One region of the Paenibacillus sp. PastF-3 genome, then DNA from elsewhere that is predicted to be linked to it. Evidence: riboswitches for the same ligand, from Rfam matches in the RefSeq annotation. Region 1 holds a riboswitch; the other holds the start of a gene.
The links. Region 1 has a riboswitch for cyclic di-AMP ahead of M2444_RS32705 (C40 family peptidase). Riboswitches for the same ligand answer to the same signal wherever they lie in the genome.

Region 1 (7,735 bases):
ACTGTCATTAAGGTACATCATCATCTTTGCGACCCTGGCCACCCTCGTGCTTTTAGGAGGCATATGGGTCAATTCGGGGGATAACTCTACATCTTCTGTTACTAGCTTTGTTTCAAAAGAGGCCAAGTCCTCAAGCGGCACAGCTCCTGCAGCTGCACCACAGCAGACACTGCCTGATAGCGCCCCCGTTCCAGCAGAAGAGGCATTAAGTCAACGAGTTGTCGAGTATCACATCGATGTTCAGCTTGTTCCTGATACAGAAACCTTAATTGCTTCTGAGACGGTAACCTGGACACACCCCGGTGTAAAACCGGTAAGTGATCTATATTTTCATATGTATCCTAATGCTTTTTCTTCACCAGATACTACCTTTATGAAGGAGTCCGGAGGAACGCTCCGAAGTGACACCATGCCAGAGAACGGCTTCGGAAATATGACTTTAACCGATTTGCGCACAACAGAAGGAACTTCTCTAATGCAAAGAGTGCAATTTGTACAGCCCGATGATGGTAACGTCAACGATAAGACACTCCTAAAGGTACATCTCCCACAGCCGGTTAATGGTGGAGAAAGTGTCACGCTTAAACTCCGGTACGAGGTCCAGCTCCCCAAAATATTTGCCCGTATGGGCGCATCAGGCAATTTCGTGATGGCTGGGCAATGGTTCCCTAAACTTAGTGTATACGAGCCTATGGGCACACGTGGGGTTAAGGAGGAAGGCTGGGATTTGCATCAGTATCACGGCACCTCTGAGTTTTACAGCGATTTTGGCATCTTTAATGTAACGATTGCGGTTCCTTCCGACTACACGGTAGCTGCGACCGGATTTCCTGTGAAGAGTGCCAAGCTAAAGCAAGATCAAAAAATATATCAGTTCTACGCTGACGATGTCCATGACTTTGCTTGGGCGGCATCTCCTGATTTTACAGTAGCCGAAGAAGCCTTCTCTACGCCAGAAGTGCCTGGTGTACGGATTAAGGTGTATCTCGATCCATTACACAAAGACTTAAAGGAACGATACCTTCAGGCCGCTAAGGCTGCTCTGACCTACTTCAGCAAATGGTATGGTCCTTATCCCTACTCGACGCTATCTATTGTCGTTCCGCCTAAGGAGGGCAATGGAGCTGGAGGAATGGAGTATCCAACACTCGTTACAGCGTTTGGAGCGACAGACTCTTCTCCTGACACCTCACTTGAAAGAACCGTCGTTCATGAGATTGGCCATCAATACTTCTACGGTATGGTGGCCAGCAATGAATTCGAGGAGGCTTGGTTAGACGAAAGCTTTACTTCTTATGCTGAAGACAGACTCATGGAGCAAGAATATGGCATCAAAACGAATCTCCCTCTTCAGTCCAGCCTGGTGACCAAATCAGAGCCGCTAAATTTAGAGACATGGAAATACGCCGGGGCAGAATCCTATAGCCGGAATGTGTATATTCGCGGAAAGCTAGTACTCAAGGATATTGAACGCCAAGTAGGCACTAAAGCAATGAACAGCATCATGTCCACTTACGCACGTAAATTCCGTTTCCAGCACCCCACTACATCTGATTTTCAAAAAGTCGTTGAGAAGATAACCAAAAAATCATGGCAGCCTTATTTCGAAGATTATATTTATGGTGGTGGTGCTCCTGATTTCTCAGTAGATACGATTACGATTAAAAAGAATGGCAACAGCGATGCTCAGAGCTATGAATCCATAGTAAAGATTACAAACAAAGGGAGCCATTATGTTGACGTTCCCATTAAATTCACATTCGACGATGGCTCTGCGACAGAGCGGGTCTGGAGCGGTGAAGGGGCAGAGACTACATTCCAATTGTTAAGCGATAAGCTTCTCCTCTCTGCTGAGGTTGATCCTGAGCATACCGTTCTTTTAGAAAGCAAACATCTGAACAACTTCAGACTGGCGGAAATAGAGCCCAAAACACTCTCCCGCTGGACATTAAGTGTAACTAAACTAGTTGAAACCGTGCTCGGAACTCTTGTCTGGTGAGGTGAATGATTGTGAGAACATCGATAACCCGCGGCTGGCAAAGCATGAAGGAGCAATTTTATATTCTGATTCTGCTCTTCATCTACCGACTGCTCTGGGGCTACTTTATGTACGGCTTCATCCGGTCTGCTATCGTTCCTATTCTGCTGCGCTATCCAGATAAAGACGCTGGAGGCAGCGGAATGGGCAGACTACTCTATTATGTCGAAGGACAGTTCAGCTTGAACACAGATCCTGCGATACGTACTTGGTTATGGATGTTCCTAGGACTTGTTGTCTTTCGACTTCTGCTCTCCCCCTTCATAAGGTCAGGATTACTGCATGAACTCCATCAGGAGCGAAAAGGAGAGCGTGGCCTGTTCTTTTTTCCCGGTATGAAGCTTTATGGATTTCCTGTGTTTATCTTCAGTCTAATCGAATGGGTGCTCGCACTACTTCCGTTATACTGGCTCGCTCCAAAAATGTACGGGCTATTCTTGTCCTCCTTTTTGAACTACTCTTTGTTACTTCATCTAATTCCATACGTATTGGCATGGCTTATATACATCTTTATCGTACGCCTGTTCCTTCTATATATGCAGTTTGGTTATACCAGCGGCACGGGGATGTTCTCCTCCCTATTCATTTGCTTGAAGTCGCTGATTCCAGCAATAGGCATTTCAATCCTACTTGGTGCAGCAGGTCTGGTTCTTTTGCTAATATGCGGACTAACGGGTCTCTTCTGCCCTGGCCTACCGGCGCTGATTATCCGTCAAATCTCACCCCTGCCTTCTACACTCTTCAAAATGTGGGGAATCTCAGCACAATATCATCTATGGCACAGTAAAGCATTCCCACAATAATTCAAGGTCTTACAGCACATAATATAAGAGTCCCGGTTCCTCAATCAGGAGCCGGGACTCTTTCGCGTTATAGAAAATTATGTCGATTTGCAAAATCATAAAGACTTTGTTACAATAAGTCCTGTTCCATTGGTAACAAGTTTGTAATCATTTGAAACGATTTCTACATAACTTCATGTATTTATCGTAGTTTTGTCGATAAGTCACTATCTGGTGCATAAAACGCCGAATTCCTGGCACCAGGAAGTGGGGGAACCATATTTTGGGTGAATTGATCTCGCTTTGCAGGGATCATAGGGAAACTTCTACCGAATCCTTAAGCTAACCTCACAGGCATTGGAAGGGGTACAATTTTTTTGAAGAATTTAAGAAAAGCATGCGTCGCTGCGGCGCTAGGACTTGTGATGGCGTTCTCTATTGGTGGAGGAAGTGCCTTTGCAGATTCTAAGATGGACAGTGTTATTTCAAAGACAATTGGAGTTGCCTATAAAACCGGAGGCACTAGCACTGCCGGGTTTGACTGTTCTGGATTTACTACGTATGTATTCAAGAAGGTGGGTCTTTCTTTGCCCCGTACTTCAAAAGCTCAATATAATGTTGGAACTCCTGTAGCCAAAAGCAAGTTGCGTTCAGGTGACCTAGTTTTCTTTAACACATTGGGCAACGGCGTATCCCATGTCGGCATTTATGTTGGAAACGGAAAATTCGCACAATCATCATCTTCATATGGCGTAACCATCACTTCACTTAGCCAGTCCTACTGGGCCAATCGCTACGTTGGTGCTAAAAGAGTAATGAGTACTTCCTCATATCAAGCTGTAGCCTACGATTAATACTTCGCCACAACTAAACCACACAATTACATTATATAGGACCTGGGTTTGATTATTGACTTAATCGAATCCAGGTTTTCTTTTGCCTCATTATATTCTTTACACCTCTAGAACAGACTTTAAACAATTTTATTTGATAAAAATTTCAATAAATATAAAAATTAGTTTAATATTATCGCTTACATATGCATTTTGTCTTTAAAAAAACGAATTTTTCTGCATGATTATGTTAAAAACGATTGCCAAGCGGCACTCTGTTTGTTACAATAACTGCAGTAAGATTTTAGTAACATTTTTGTAATCATTAAGTTGTTATTTACAAAGGTTTTGTCATGTATTGATTACAAGCTATTCCTAATCAACAGTATCAGCCGAGTTTCCTGACTATTAGGAAAACGGGGGAACCAACTTTGGGTGAATTGACCTCCATTTTTAGAGGGGTCATAGGGGACCTTCAACCGAACCCTTAAGCTAACCTCGTAGGCATCCGGAAGGGGTATAAACTTTTGAAGAAGAAGCTAGCAGCAGCAGTACTTAGCTTTTCCATTATTTTCACCATTGGAGCAGGAAGCGCTTTCGCGGATTCCAAAATGGATAAAGTGATCGACAAGACCATCGGAACTAAGTACGTATCCGGCGGCATCTCCACAAATGGATTTGATTGCTCCGGATTTACAATGTATGTATTTGATAAAATTGGTATTAACCTACCACACCAATCAGGTTCCCAGTTTCAAATGGGTACTGCTATCTCCCAAGATGATTTAAGATCTGGAGATCTTGTATTCTTCAATACAAGTGGCAAGGGTGTCTCCCATGTCGGTATTTATGTCGGTGAAGGCAAGTTTGCACACGCATCTTCCTCACGCGGTGTAACGATTAGCTCCCTGAGTGATAGCTACTACGTGAAACGCTACATCGGCGCTAAACGCATTATGAGCACGGATGCTTATCATTCTGTTGCTTCTGAGACAGAAGATAATGATGATGTTCAATAAGTAAATCGTACATAGGCTCTTTTCCAAGATGTTGATTCTTGGGGAAGAGCTTGTTTTTTGTCTTATTTAGTATTTACCCCTCTCAGAATTTGTAAAACAATAATCTCATAAATTTCTGAGTCGACCAAGCCTATTTTTGTATATAATTAGTATACTTTCTTATATTTTAAAGCAACCCCCGTGAAAGGAGGTCCTTAACCTTATGATAAATTCCTCTGTTACGTTTCATGTAGCGCCTATGGAGACCAGTCACGCGGAAGAGATTTGCAACTGGGATTACACTGCCCCTTATAATATTTACGGCTGGATGCCATGGGAGCAAATGCAGGCTCTTGGAATCGAGTTCGGTGACCCTCAGCTACGTAATGAGCAATATGTCTCCATATTAAATGGGCAAGGGATTTTATGTGGATTCGCGCAGTTGTTTCCAATGGAAGGTGTTGTTCGCTTGGGAATTGGCATGCGCCCTGATCTATGCGGTCAAGGTCTAGGCAAAACATTCATGGATGCAATCGTGCAAGCAGCCTTAATTCGTTATCCTGAGCGTGAGATTGATCTAGAGGTATTGACCTGGAACCAGCGGGCGATCCGAACTTACCAAAAGTGTGGATTTACGATTACCGATACGTATGAGCGCCTAACCCCCACAGGAAACAAACCTTTTTATTGCATGGTCTATGACAAATAATATTAAATTCCATATTTTTCAATGATTTGATGGCATTGTCGTTCATTTTTTTGTCACAAACCCTATGATAACGCTTCACCTTGAGCTATAATGTAGGGAGCAGCTTACATAGAAGGGACGAACTGGGATGCAGAAATGGATCATGAGCGGTTTGTTTTTTGCCGCCTGTGCCTTTGCGGTAGTACTTATGTTTACACTTCCAGGTAAAGAAGAGGTAGCTGAACAGAATAAGCCGACGATGCCGGAAGTCCAATTGGATGCAGCAAAGGCGGAAGCAACCGTGAAAGCCAGCTGTATTACCTGTCACGGCGATCAGCTTCAAGGTGGAGTTGGACCCAGTCTTCAAAACGAAGGCGGTCAACATGATGCTGAAGCAATCTACAGTATTGTAACTAAAGGACGCGGTCAAATGCCTTCCTTTAAAGAAAAGCTAGCCCCTGAGGAGATTGCAAACGTCGCCCTCTGGCTCGCAGAGAAAAAGTAACTACCAAAGCAACTAAAAACGCCCGTGCCTGAAGATAGTTCACTATCTGCGCACGGGCGTTTATTTATGAGTTTGGGTGACACTAACGATTTTTCTCAAAGGCTTCATTAAATTCATGTGCCTCTCGAATATCTAGAGCTGTAATACCGTCTTCCTCATTTGATTTCAGCCGTAAAGTCACTGTCTTATAATCAATTGTAATATGTGGATGGTGATCAAAGGCTTCTGAAATGGTGGCTACTTCATCAACGAAAGCAATACCCTTCATATATTGGCTGAACATATATTTTCGCACCATGGTATTCTCTTCCAGCTTCCAACCTTCCAGCTTGCTGATCTGCTCACGCAGTTCTTCTTCCGTAAATAACAATTCATTTCCTCCCTTACTAAAAATTGCAGTAAAATCCGCAGGTCCCATTACTCGTCTTATTCGTTAAACAAAACATCCCTTAGCTTCTGAGGTCCAAGGGATGTGCCAGGATAAAGGCAATATTTTCGATTAAATGTATTCAAGAATCCCAGCGATTATAACTCGGCTACACCAATTTTAACACGGGCTACTAACTACGGGCAAATTACGCCCCGTCGCCCCCTCTTCTTAAATCAAAACAACAGAGGCTAAATCCTCTTCTCCGACTAAAATATTAATGCGGTGCGTGTCCTTATCATAAATGATAACGCCGCTCCCCACCTCAATCATAGGTTCATTACCCAGCGCGAAGAAAAGATCCTCAGCCAGTGCCTCCCATACCTCCATCTTGGATTCCTGCGGCAATTCTTGCCACTCTTCCGGATCCATTTCAAAAAATAAGTACCCATCGGAAATTCTGCCGACAGCCTCAGTCAAATCCGTTAGGATTTCACCGTAATCTCTACCATGCTTTACACCCACATGTATCACTCCGTTTTCTCCACAGATGAATAATTACTTACCTTATCCATTATAGCCGAAAAAATGACTTCACAAAAAACGGAATGATGTCGATAAATAAGAATATACGTTATTCGGTTTCGCACAGAGTGCCTTGCCGCTGTTTCAAGGATGATATACGCGGCTTTGTCGGAACACATCTTATAATCTCATGGACGAGGTGCATAATGGAAATTTCAACAATACTTGGTTTAATTTTTGGTCTAGTTGCAGTTATTTGGGGTATGATCCTCAAGCACGCTCCTCTTCACGCTTTAGCCACACCTGCTGCTTACGTTATTATCTTAGTGGGTACGGCAGCTTCCATCTTTATGGCCTTTCCGTTCTCAGAGGTCAAGAAGATTCCAAGTCTGTTTAAAATGATTTTTGTCAAAAAGAAATTAATCAGTAAACCCGAATTAATTACTATGTTCATGGAGTGGGCTTCTATTACACGGCGTGAAGGTCTGCTGGCTCTTGAGTCGAAAGTCGATGAAATAGAAGATAACTTCCTCAGAAATGGCATGCGGATGATTATTGATGGAAATGATCAGGATTTTGTCCGCGATGTTCTTATGGAGGACATCCACGCCACAGAGGATAGACATAAAGCAGGCGCACTCATTTTCTCACAAGCAGGTATGTATGCTCCTACACTTGGCGTACTCGGGGCCGTTATCGGACTTATCGCCGCTCTGGCTGATATGAGTGATATGAACAAATTGGCTGCAGCAATCGGGGCTGCCTTCATCGCAACACTACTCGGTATCTTTACAGGTTACGTATTATGGCATCCTATTGCCAATAAGCTAAAACGACTTTCCAAACGTGAAATTGAAGTTCGAATGATGATGGTCGAAGGTCTTTTGTCCATACAATCCGGTGTATCCACTATTGCCATCAATCAGAAGCTTGCTGTCTTCCTAACACCTTCGGAACGAGCTAAGTTAAATGCTGAGAAGGAGAGTGGATCGGGTGAGC
Region 2 (7,735 bases), on a different contig from region 1:
CCGCAAGCAGATTACCTTTGTATTTGTCCTTACTATGTACTTTAATGCGGGTCTGATTCCAAATTATTTCCTGATTAAGGATCTTCATTTGCTTAATTCGTTTTGGGTATATGTAATACCGTCTATGGTAAGTGCATTTAATATGATCGTCATTCGCACTTATATTGGTGGCTTGCATGAAAGTCTTATGGAATCTGCAAGAATCGACGGTGCTGGGGAATTCAAGATCTTTATGAAAGTAGTTTTACCTTTGTGTAAACCTGTGCTTGCTACAATCGCCCTTTTTGTGGCGGTAGGTGCCTGGAACGCATGGTTTGATGCTTTTATCTACACCTCTTCCCGCCAACACTTGAGCACATTGCAGTATGAATTGATGAAGTTGATCTCCTCTAGTATGAATGCAAATGGTAACCCTAGTGTAGCCAACGGGGCAGGAATGACTGCGGATTCGGTAAGAGACCAGGTTACCCCAATTTCCATAAGGGCAGCGGTTACTATTGTTGCTTCGGTTCCAATTTTGCTAGTCTATCCATTCATGCAAAAGTACTTTGTAGTTGGTATGAACGTAGGAAGCGTGAAGGAATAAGGAGCTTGCAATCACTATTAAGGAATAGGAAGGTTGTTTGTTAAAACATGACCCAATCTTCAATCACATACACGAATCCAATACTTCCGGGCTTCTATCCCGATCCAAGCATCACTCGGGCAGGAGATGACTACTATTTAGTTTGCAGCTCTTTCGAGTATTTTCCTGGCGTACCTATTTTTCATAGTCAGGATTTAATTCACTGGACACAAATGGGTCATGTACTGGATCGTATAAGTCAGCTAGATACACGTAAAAGCAAGAGCTCTGGTGGAATATTTGCACCAACCATTCGTTATCATGACGGAACCTTCTATATGATAACGACCGAGGTACACGGGAAGGGGAACTTCTATGTTACGGCTACGGACCCGGCGGGTCCGTGGTCCGATCCAATTGTTATTCCTTATGGGGGCATTGACCCTTCTCTAATGTTTGATGAGGATGGAAAGGTATATGTAACCACCCAGCAGGGAGCAGATTATGACTCCCATGCCATCCAATATGAGATAGATATTGCTACGGGAGCAGCATTAACAGAACCTGTTGTTATCTGGACTGGGGATGGTGGACCTTGGACGGAAGGACCACATTTGTACCGAATAAATGGAATGTATTATATCATGACGGCTTCAGGAGGAACGGCGAAGGAGCATCGGGAGATCGTTGGCCGCAGCTCCTCTCCATATGGACCGTTCGAACGATTACCACATCCAATATTAACGCATAGTCAAACCGAGAGTCCCATTCAATATTTAGGGCATGCCGATCTGATTGAAGATCAGAACGGGGATTGGTGGGCCGTGTTTCTTGGCGTAAGACTAGTGGAATCCAAGTATACCGTACTTGGGCGGGAGACCTTTCTTGCCCCTGTAACGTGGAATGAAGACGGATGGCCAATGATTGATAATAATGAAGATATTGTAGGATTGGAAATGAAGGTGCCGCGGGTTCCCGGCTCCTCTCCTAAACCTGCTTCAAGCGGAAGATATGACTTTGATGACGAAGTCTTACCCTTGTCATTAGCCTTTCTCCGTAATCCTGCTGAGGCAAGCTGGTCTTTAGAGGAACGTCCGGGATGGCTGTCTCTTCGGGGTCAACCTGAAGGTCTTAGTGATATCGGACAGGTAGCTTTTATAGGTAGAAGACAGCAGCATACTTCAGCAGAATGGAGCACACTACTGGAGTTTAACCCAAGTAGGGACGGTGACGAGGCTGGGCTTTGCGCGAGATTGGATGAGAATGCACATTATGAGATTGCTCTATCGCAAAGAAATGGACAAAGAGTAATCGTAGCTTGTTTAACCGTTGATGGAATAACACAGGTGGCGGCAGAGGTTCCAACGACAGCTGGACATCTTTATTTGAAAATTCGAGCGGAGCTAACCGAATATACCTTATTGTACGCTTTGGATGGGCAGGAGTGGATTGAGCTATCTAAGGCTCTAGCCTACCCATTATCTCCTCAAGCTGTAAAAGGAAATGGATTTACGGGTGTTCTTATCGGCTTATATGCGTCAGGTCATGGTCAAGTGGCTGAGCTACCTGCCTACTTTGATTGGTTTGATTATCGGTCTTAATAAGTCGAATACGGAATATAATTGCGTTTGTTAGGAGGGAACTTGTTGAGACAAGCTAGTGATTTTACAGAGCCTGCACTAAAGACAGTGTTCGCTAAGGATTTCAAAATTGGCGCAGCCGTCAACCCATTGACGATCCAATCACAGGAGCAGTTACTTGCCTATCATTTCAATAGTATCACCGCTGAAAATGAGATGAAGTTTGAGAGTCTGCATCCGCTTGAGAACATTTATAATTTTAAGGAGGCAGACCAGCTGGTTGCCTTCGCCCGGAAATATGATATGGCGATGCGTGGACATACCTTGATCTGGCATAACCAAACTACAGATTGGCTGTTTGAGGATAAGAACGGTGGATCTGTAAGTAAAGAGACTTTGCTCTCACGAGTTAAATCACATATTCAGACCGTAGTAGGGCGTTATAAGGAAGATATTTATGCTTGGGATGTTGTCAATGAAGTTATAGCCGATGAAGGTGAAGAGCTTCTTCGCCATTCGAAGTGGCTCGACATTGTGGGCCCGGATTTTATCGCCAAAGCGTTTGAATTCGCCCATGAAGCTGATCCTAAGGCATTATTATTCTACAACGACTACAATGAATCCCATCCATTAAAACGTGACAAAATCTATGAACTGGTGAAGTCACTGCTGGAACAGGATGTGCCGATCCATGGCGTCGGATTGCAGGCACACTGGAATTTATACGATCCTAGTCTAGATGATATCCGTGCAGCTATTGAGAAATATGCATCCTTAGGACTTCAGCTCCAACTGACAGAGCTGGATGTATCCATGTTCCGTTTCGATGACAAACGTAAGGATCTAAGGGCTGCACCAACTGATATGCTTGAACTGCAGGCCAAACGATATGAAGCGATGTTTGCCCTGCTGAAAGAATACCGTGACGTGATTAGCTCGGTCACGTTCTGGGGAGCAGCAGATGACTATACTTGGCTGGATGATTTCCCTGTTCGTGGACGGAAGAACTGGCCGTTCCTATTCGATGAAGGGCATAAGCCGAAGCCAGCTTTCCATCGAATGATCGCCTCTGAAATGAAATCATAGAGTGGGCAAGCTGCTCAAATGATGAACTGTGAACCCGTCCTTATATCGATTAAGGGCGGGTTATTTATACGTTGATAGATTAGTAGAATAGATCTCAAAGGGCGGATTAAAGTGAGCGTGACAATTAGAATGATTCTGGAAGATTTAATGGGAACTGTGGAACAGATAGATGGAACTGTAGATACTCTAAAGCCGGGGAATCCAGAAATGGTGATTACAGGGATGGTTACGGCATTTTGCGCTACGCAATATGTTGTGGAACGAGCGATTGCTATGAACGCCAATTTGTTAATTACACACGAAGGTGTGTTTTACAGTCATCATGATCCCAGCGAGTGGTTAGAGGATGACCCTGTGTATCGCGCGAAACGGAGTTTGATTGAGCGTTCTGAACTGGCTATTTTTCGTTATCATGATTATTGGCATCGGCATCAACCGGATGGGATCATGGTGGGCTTGCTACGAGAGCTTGAATGGTCAGCCTATGTGGTTGAGCAGCAACCCACTGCTACAATCCTATCGATTCCAGCTATGACGGTAAGTGAAGCGGCTCAGTATATAAAAAGAAAGCTAGGCATCCCCTACGTACGCGTTGCCGGCGATCTATCACAGACATGCAGACATGTGGGGATATTAGTAGGTTACCGAGGAGGTGGGACGATGGCTATTCCTCTTTTTAATCAGCACAATCTTGATTTAATCATTGCTGGCGAGGGCCCGGAATGGGAAACTCCAGAATATGTGAGGGATGCAGTCCATCAAGGCAGATCAAAAGCGCTGATTATGTTAGGTCATGCGGAAAGTGAAGCTCCAGGAATGAAATATTTAGCTGAAGTTCTGGCACAGAAATATCGAATAATTCCTACTTATTTTATTGCTGAACAACCGATCTATCAGCTAGTGTAGTCCATCGAAATGGAAATGAAGAATAAATTTGCATATTATGGAGAAAATGATGGGAAACCAGGTCACTGAGAAAGGAGTGTTTCAATGGAAATTCCTTTGGAGGCTGATGAAGTGTTAACTCGTATCAAAAAGCTTCAAACCGATGGAAGCTCGATCAGCAAAAAGCAAGTGAAGCAAAGCGACCCTGATCTAATGAGAAGTGCGCTGTTCTTTTTTCCGAGCTGGGAGCATGCATTGAAAAACGCCAATCTGTTGTAGCCATATGATTGTATAAAGAAGCCGAGTAGTTCAGGGATTGATCTCTGATGTCCGCTCGGCTTTTTCTAGATATATTGAGTAAACAAGAGCAAAAGAAAGAGAAAACGAAGTGTATGCTCAATATGAAATGAAAAGCATGGCTTTCAACATTATTTTGCCCACAGCTCAACTTTACAAGAAACCTTACACGGAGTATGATTCATCACATAACTGACAATTACATATGAAGTCCGCTTAATTTCCGTTAAGGAAAGCGGGGGAACCAACAACTGGGAACCAGTGTAACAATCGGTACTAGTTATGGGGTGAATCCTGTTCCGGGTGCATAACATGCAACCTTGCAGGTAGGGCAACTCTCACTGCCCGAATCCGACAGCTAACCTCGTAAGCGTATGGAGAGAGGATGAATGGCGTGTTTAGTGATGAATAGCCACAGAGAATCCCTCTGTGGTTTTTTGCTGCGTTTATAAGCAGATACAGTCGTAGAATTTATTATGAAAGAGGTGTTACCTTTGCCTATCGCTAAACTGAACGGAACTTCGCTCTATTACGAAATCAATGGAACTGGCACTCCGGTTGTGTTTATCCATGGACATGGATTAACACACAGTATGTTCAAACCACAACTGGAGTACTTTTCCGATAAATATAAAGTGATTTTGTGCGATTTACGGGGGAATGGCAAGTCAGGTGAACTCCTGGAGGCCCCTAATGAGATTATTGAAACGCAATGTCTGGATCTGATTATGCTGTTAAATGACCTGGGGGTTCGTGAAGCAGTTTTTGTTGGGATCGCCTATGGCGGTTTAGTCGTGCAACATATTGCCAAACAATATCCTGAGCGTGTAAAAGCAATCGTGGTCGCGGATAGCTTCTGTAGGAGCCACGGATCAACCCTTGTAGGGAAAATACAGCTTATGGCAGCGTATTGCAGCTTGCTAATGTATTACCTCCCAAGCGAGCTGGTGCTGCCTTCGATTCGGATGATGTACCGAGAGCGCTGGAGTCTCGCCTACAATGAGATTAGAAGAGGGCTGCTGGACAAACGTCCACGGGAGTTATATCGGCAAAGGCTGGCCACGAGCCATGTGGATTACACCAGATGCTTAAAAGCTTTTAACCGTCCCGCTTTATGTATTGTAGGGGACTTTAATGAATTTGGAGTGAATTGTATGAAGGAAATGGTGTCTCAATTGCCGCATGCGCAGTTGGCGATTATCCCGAATGCATTAGATCCGAGTAATCTGTGTCAGCCGGAGCAGTTTAATGCGATTCTTCAACGTTTTTTGGAGAAGCAGCAGGGCACTCAGCAGATTAGCTGATCCTATGAAATTGAGAAAAGAAGGAGTGCTCCCGCAGCCATTGAAATTATGCGGGACACTCCTATTTCATTAGAGCTGTAGGGCAGATTTCCCTAAAGAATTGGATTTCGAACCAAAGGCTGACTCAAGGGTAGTGAATGCTACGTGTGAGCCAGCTTTTTTAGTAGCTTTGTATTTTGTACAATGCTGTCTACTGATGTAAGATTAAAGATATTCGACATTAACTATTTAAAGGAGCTGAGTCATGATGTCTCAAGCCGAAACCATAAAATTGACCTCATTATCTTCAAAAGGGGGCTGCGGCTGCAAAATTGGTCCTGCTGATCTCATGCAGGTTATTCGCAGTCTGCCACCAACCGTTCCAAATCCGGATCTACTTGTAGGTCTGGATACCAGTGATGACGCTGGAGTATATCGATTAAGTGATGATCTAGCATTAGTGCAGACTGTTGATTTTTTCACGCCGATCGTGGACGACCCTTATTCCTTTGGGCAAATTGCAGCAGCCAATGCATTAAGTGATATTTATGCTATGGGCGGTAAGCCGCTTACGGTGCTTAATATTGTGGCCTTCCCTATTTCTGTTCTGGACAAAAGCATTCTCGGTGACATTTTGCGCGGTGCAGCGGATAAAGTGCAGGAAGCAGGAGCAACGCTTGTGGGCGGACATTCGATCGACGATAAAGAGCCTAAATTTGGATTGGCTGTTACGGGCCTTGTGCATCCGGACAAAGTAAGAACGAATGCAGGTGCGCAGGTAGGAGACAAGCTGATTTTGACCAAACCTATCGGTGTGGGCATCTTAACGACTTCTATTAAAAAGGATCAGCTATCCCCAGAAGAAACTACACGCCTTACGACAGTCATGTCTACACTAAATAAAAAAGCGGCTGAAGTCATGGAGCCCTATGATGTACATGCTTGTACAGATGTTACCGGATTTGGGCTGCTGGGACATGCCTCGGAAATGGCAAAGGGAAGTAATCACGGACTGATTATTCGTCAAGGGGATGTACCGATGCTGCCAAGAGTAAGAGAGCTCGCGGAGCAGGGCTTTGTTCCAGGTGGCACTAAAAATAACTTTGCCCATTTGGAGGGCAGTATTCTTTATCCGGAGGAGATGGATCAATTAAGCCGCTATATTCTGTGTGATGCTGTGACTTCTGGTGGATTGCTAATCTCTGTTGCTCCTGAACAAAGTGAGGATTTGCTAAAAGAGTTAGTAGATGCAGGTGTAGAAGCGGCATTGATAGGAGAGGTCACGAAAGAACATCCGGGTCAGATTGCAGTTATAGCTGCGCAATAACGATGGAGTTCAGCTTAGAGGCGACCTAAGAAGTTAGCCACCAGAGGAGAGAGCGCATTGTTTCAGGATATTACACTGGAAGAACTAAGAGTGTTAAAGAATAAGAAGCAGATCACCGTTATCGACGTTCGATCTCCTTCTGAATATAAAGATGCGACATTGCCAGAGAGCTTGAACATTCCTTTTTTTGACGATGAGGAACGAGCTGAAGTAGGTACGCTGTATAAACAGACAAGTGTGCAGGCTGCGAAAGAACGCGGTTTGGAGATTGCTGCGGCGAAGCTACCTTCCTTTGTCAAAGAATTTGCTGAGATTCAAGGGGACAAGGCTGTATTCTGCTGGAGGGGAGGTATGCGCAGCCGTACAACTGCGACCGTACTTTCTTTAATGGATATTCACGCTTACCGATTGATTGGCGGCTATAAAGCTTACCGTAAATGGGTACTCGATGAACTGGAGTCCTTTGAATTCAAGGCGAAGCCTTATGTAATTCATGGAAATACGGGGACAGGCAAAACAAACCTGCTGCACCGCCTGAAAGCGCAAGGCTACCCCGTTCTGGATTTGGAAGGAATGGCGGGTCACCGCGGTTCTATCTTTGGCGAGATCGGACTTCAGGCAAATAATCAGAAAACGTTCGATAGTCTTCTTTTGGAAGAATTAATTAAGCTTGAGGATGCTCCTTATGTACTGTTTGAAGCAGAGAGCAAGA

Region 2: it holds a riboswitch for cyclic di-AMP, as region 1 does, so the genes downstream of both, M2444_RS26680 (alpha/beta fold hydrolase) here and M2444_RS32705 (C40 family peptidase) in region 1, are expected to answer to the same signal.

What each region holds. Positions count from the first base shown of each region.
Region 1 covers NZ_JARXWM010000032.1:22,271-30,005, forward strand. The annotation lists gene M2444_RS32695 (M1 family metallopeptidase) at 1-1,999, shown strand, start outside; gene M2444_RS32700 (hypothetical protein) at 2,011-2,841, shown strand; cyclic di-AMP (ydaO/yuaA leader) riboswitch at 3,055-3,192, shown strand; gene M2444_RS32705 (C40 family peptidase) at 3,246-3,674, shown strand; cyclic di-AMP (ydaO/yuaA leader) riboswitch at 4,034-4,175, shown strand; gene M2444_RS32710 (C40 family peptidase) at 4,181-4,672, shown strand; gene M2444_RS32715 (GNAT family N-acetyltransferase) at 4,875-5,360, shown strand; gene M2444_RS32720 (c-type cytochrome) at 5,488-5,844, shown strand; gene M2444_RS32725 (4a-hydroxytetrahydrobiopterin dehydratase) at 5,927-6,214, opposite strand; gene M2444_RS32730 (hypothetical protein) at 6,443-6,736, opposite strand; gene motA (flagellar motor stator protein MotA) at 6,943-7,735, shown strand, end outside; gene motB (flagellar motor protein MotB) at 7,730-7,735, shown strand, end outside.
Region 2 covers NZ_JARXWM010000018.1:38,697-46,431, reverse strand. The annotation lists gene M2444_RS26705 (carbohydrate ABC transporter permease) at 1-586, shown strand, start outside; gene M2444_RS26700 (glycoside hydrolase family 43 protein) at 634-2,166, shown strand; gene M2444_RS26695 (endo-1,4-beta-xylanase) at 2,212-3,231, shown strand; gene M2444_RS26690 (Nif3-like dinuclear metal center hexameric protein) at 3,343-4,137, shown strand; gene M2444_RS26685 (hypothetical protein) at 4,222-4,395, shown strand; cyclic di-AMP (ydaO/yuaA leader) riboswitch at 4,617-4,802, shown strand; gene M2444_RS26680 (alpha/beta fold hydrolase) at 4,908-5,717, shown strand; gene selD (selenide, water dikinase SelD) at 5,965-7,023, shown strand; gene mnmH (tRNA 2-selenouridine(34) synthase MnmH) at 7,081-7,735, shown strand, end outside.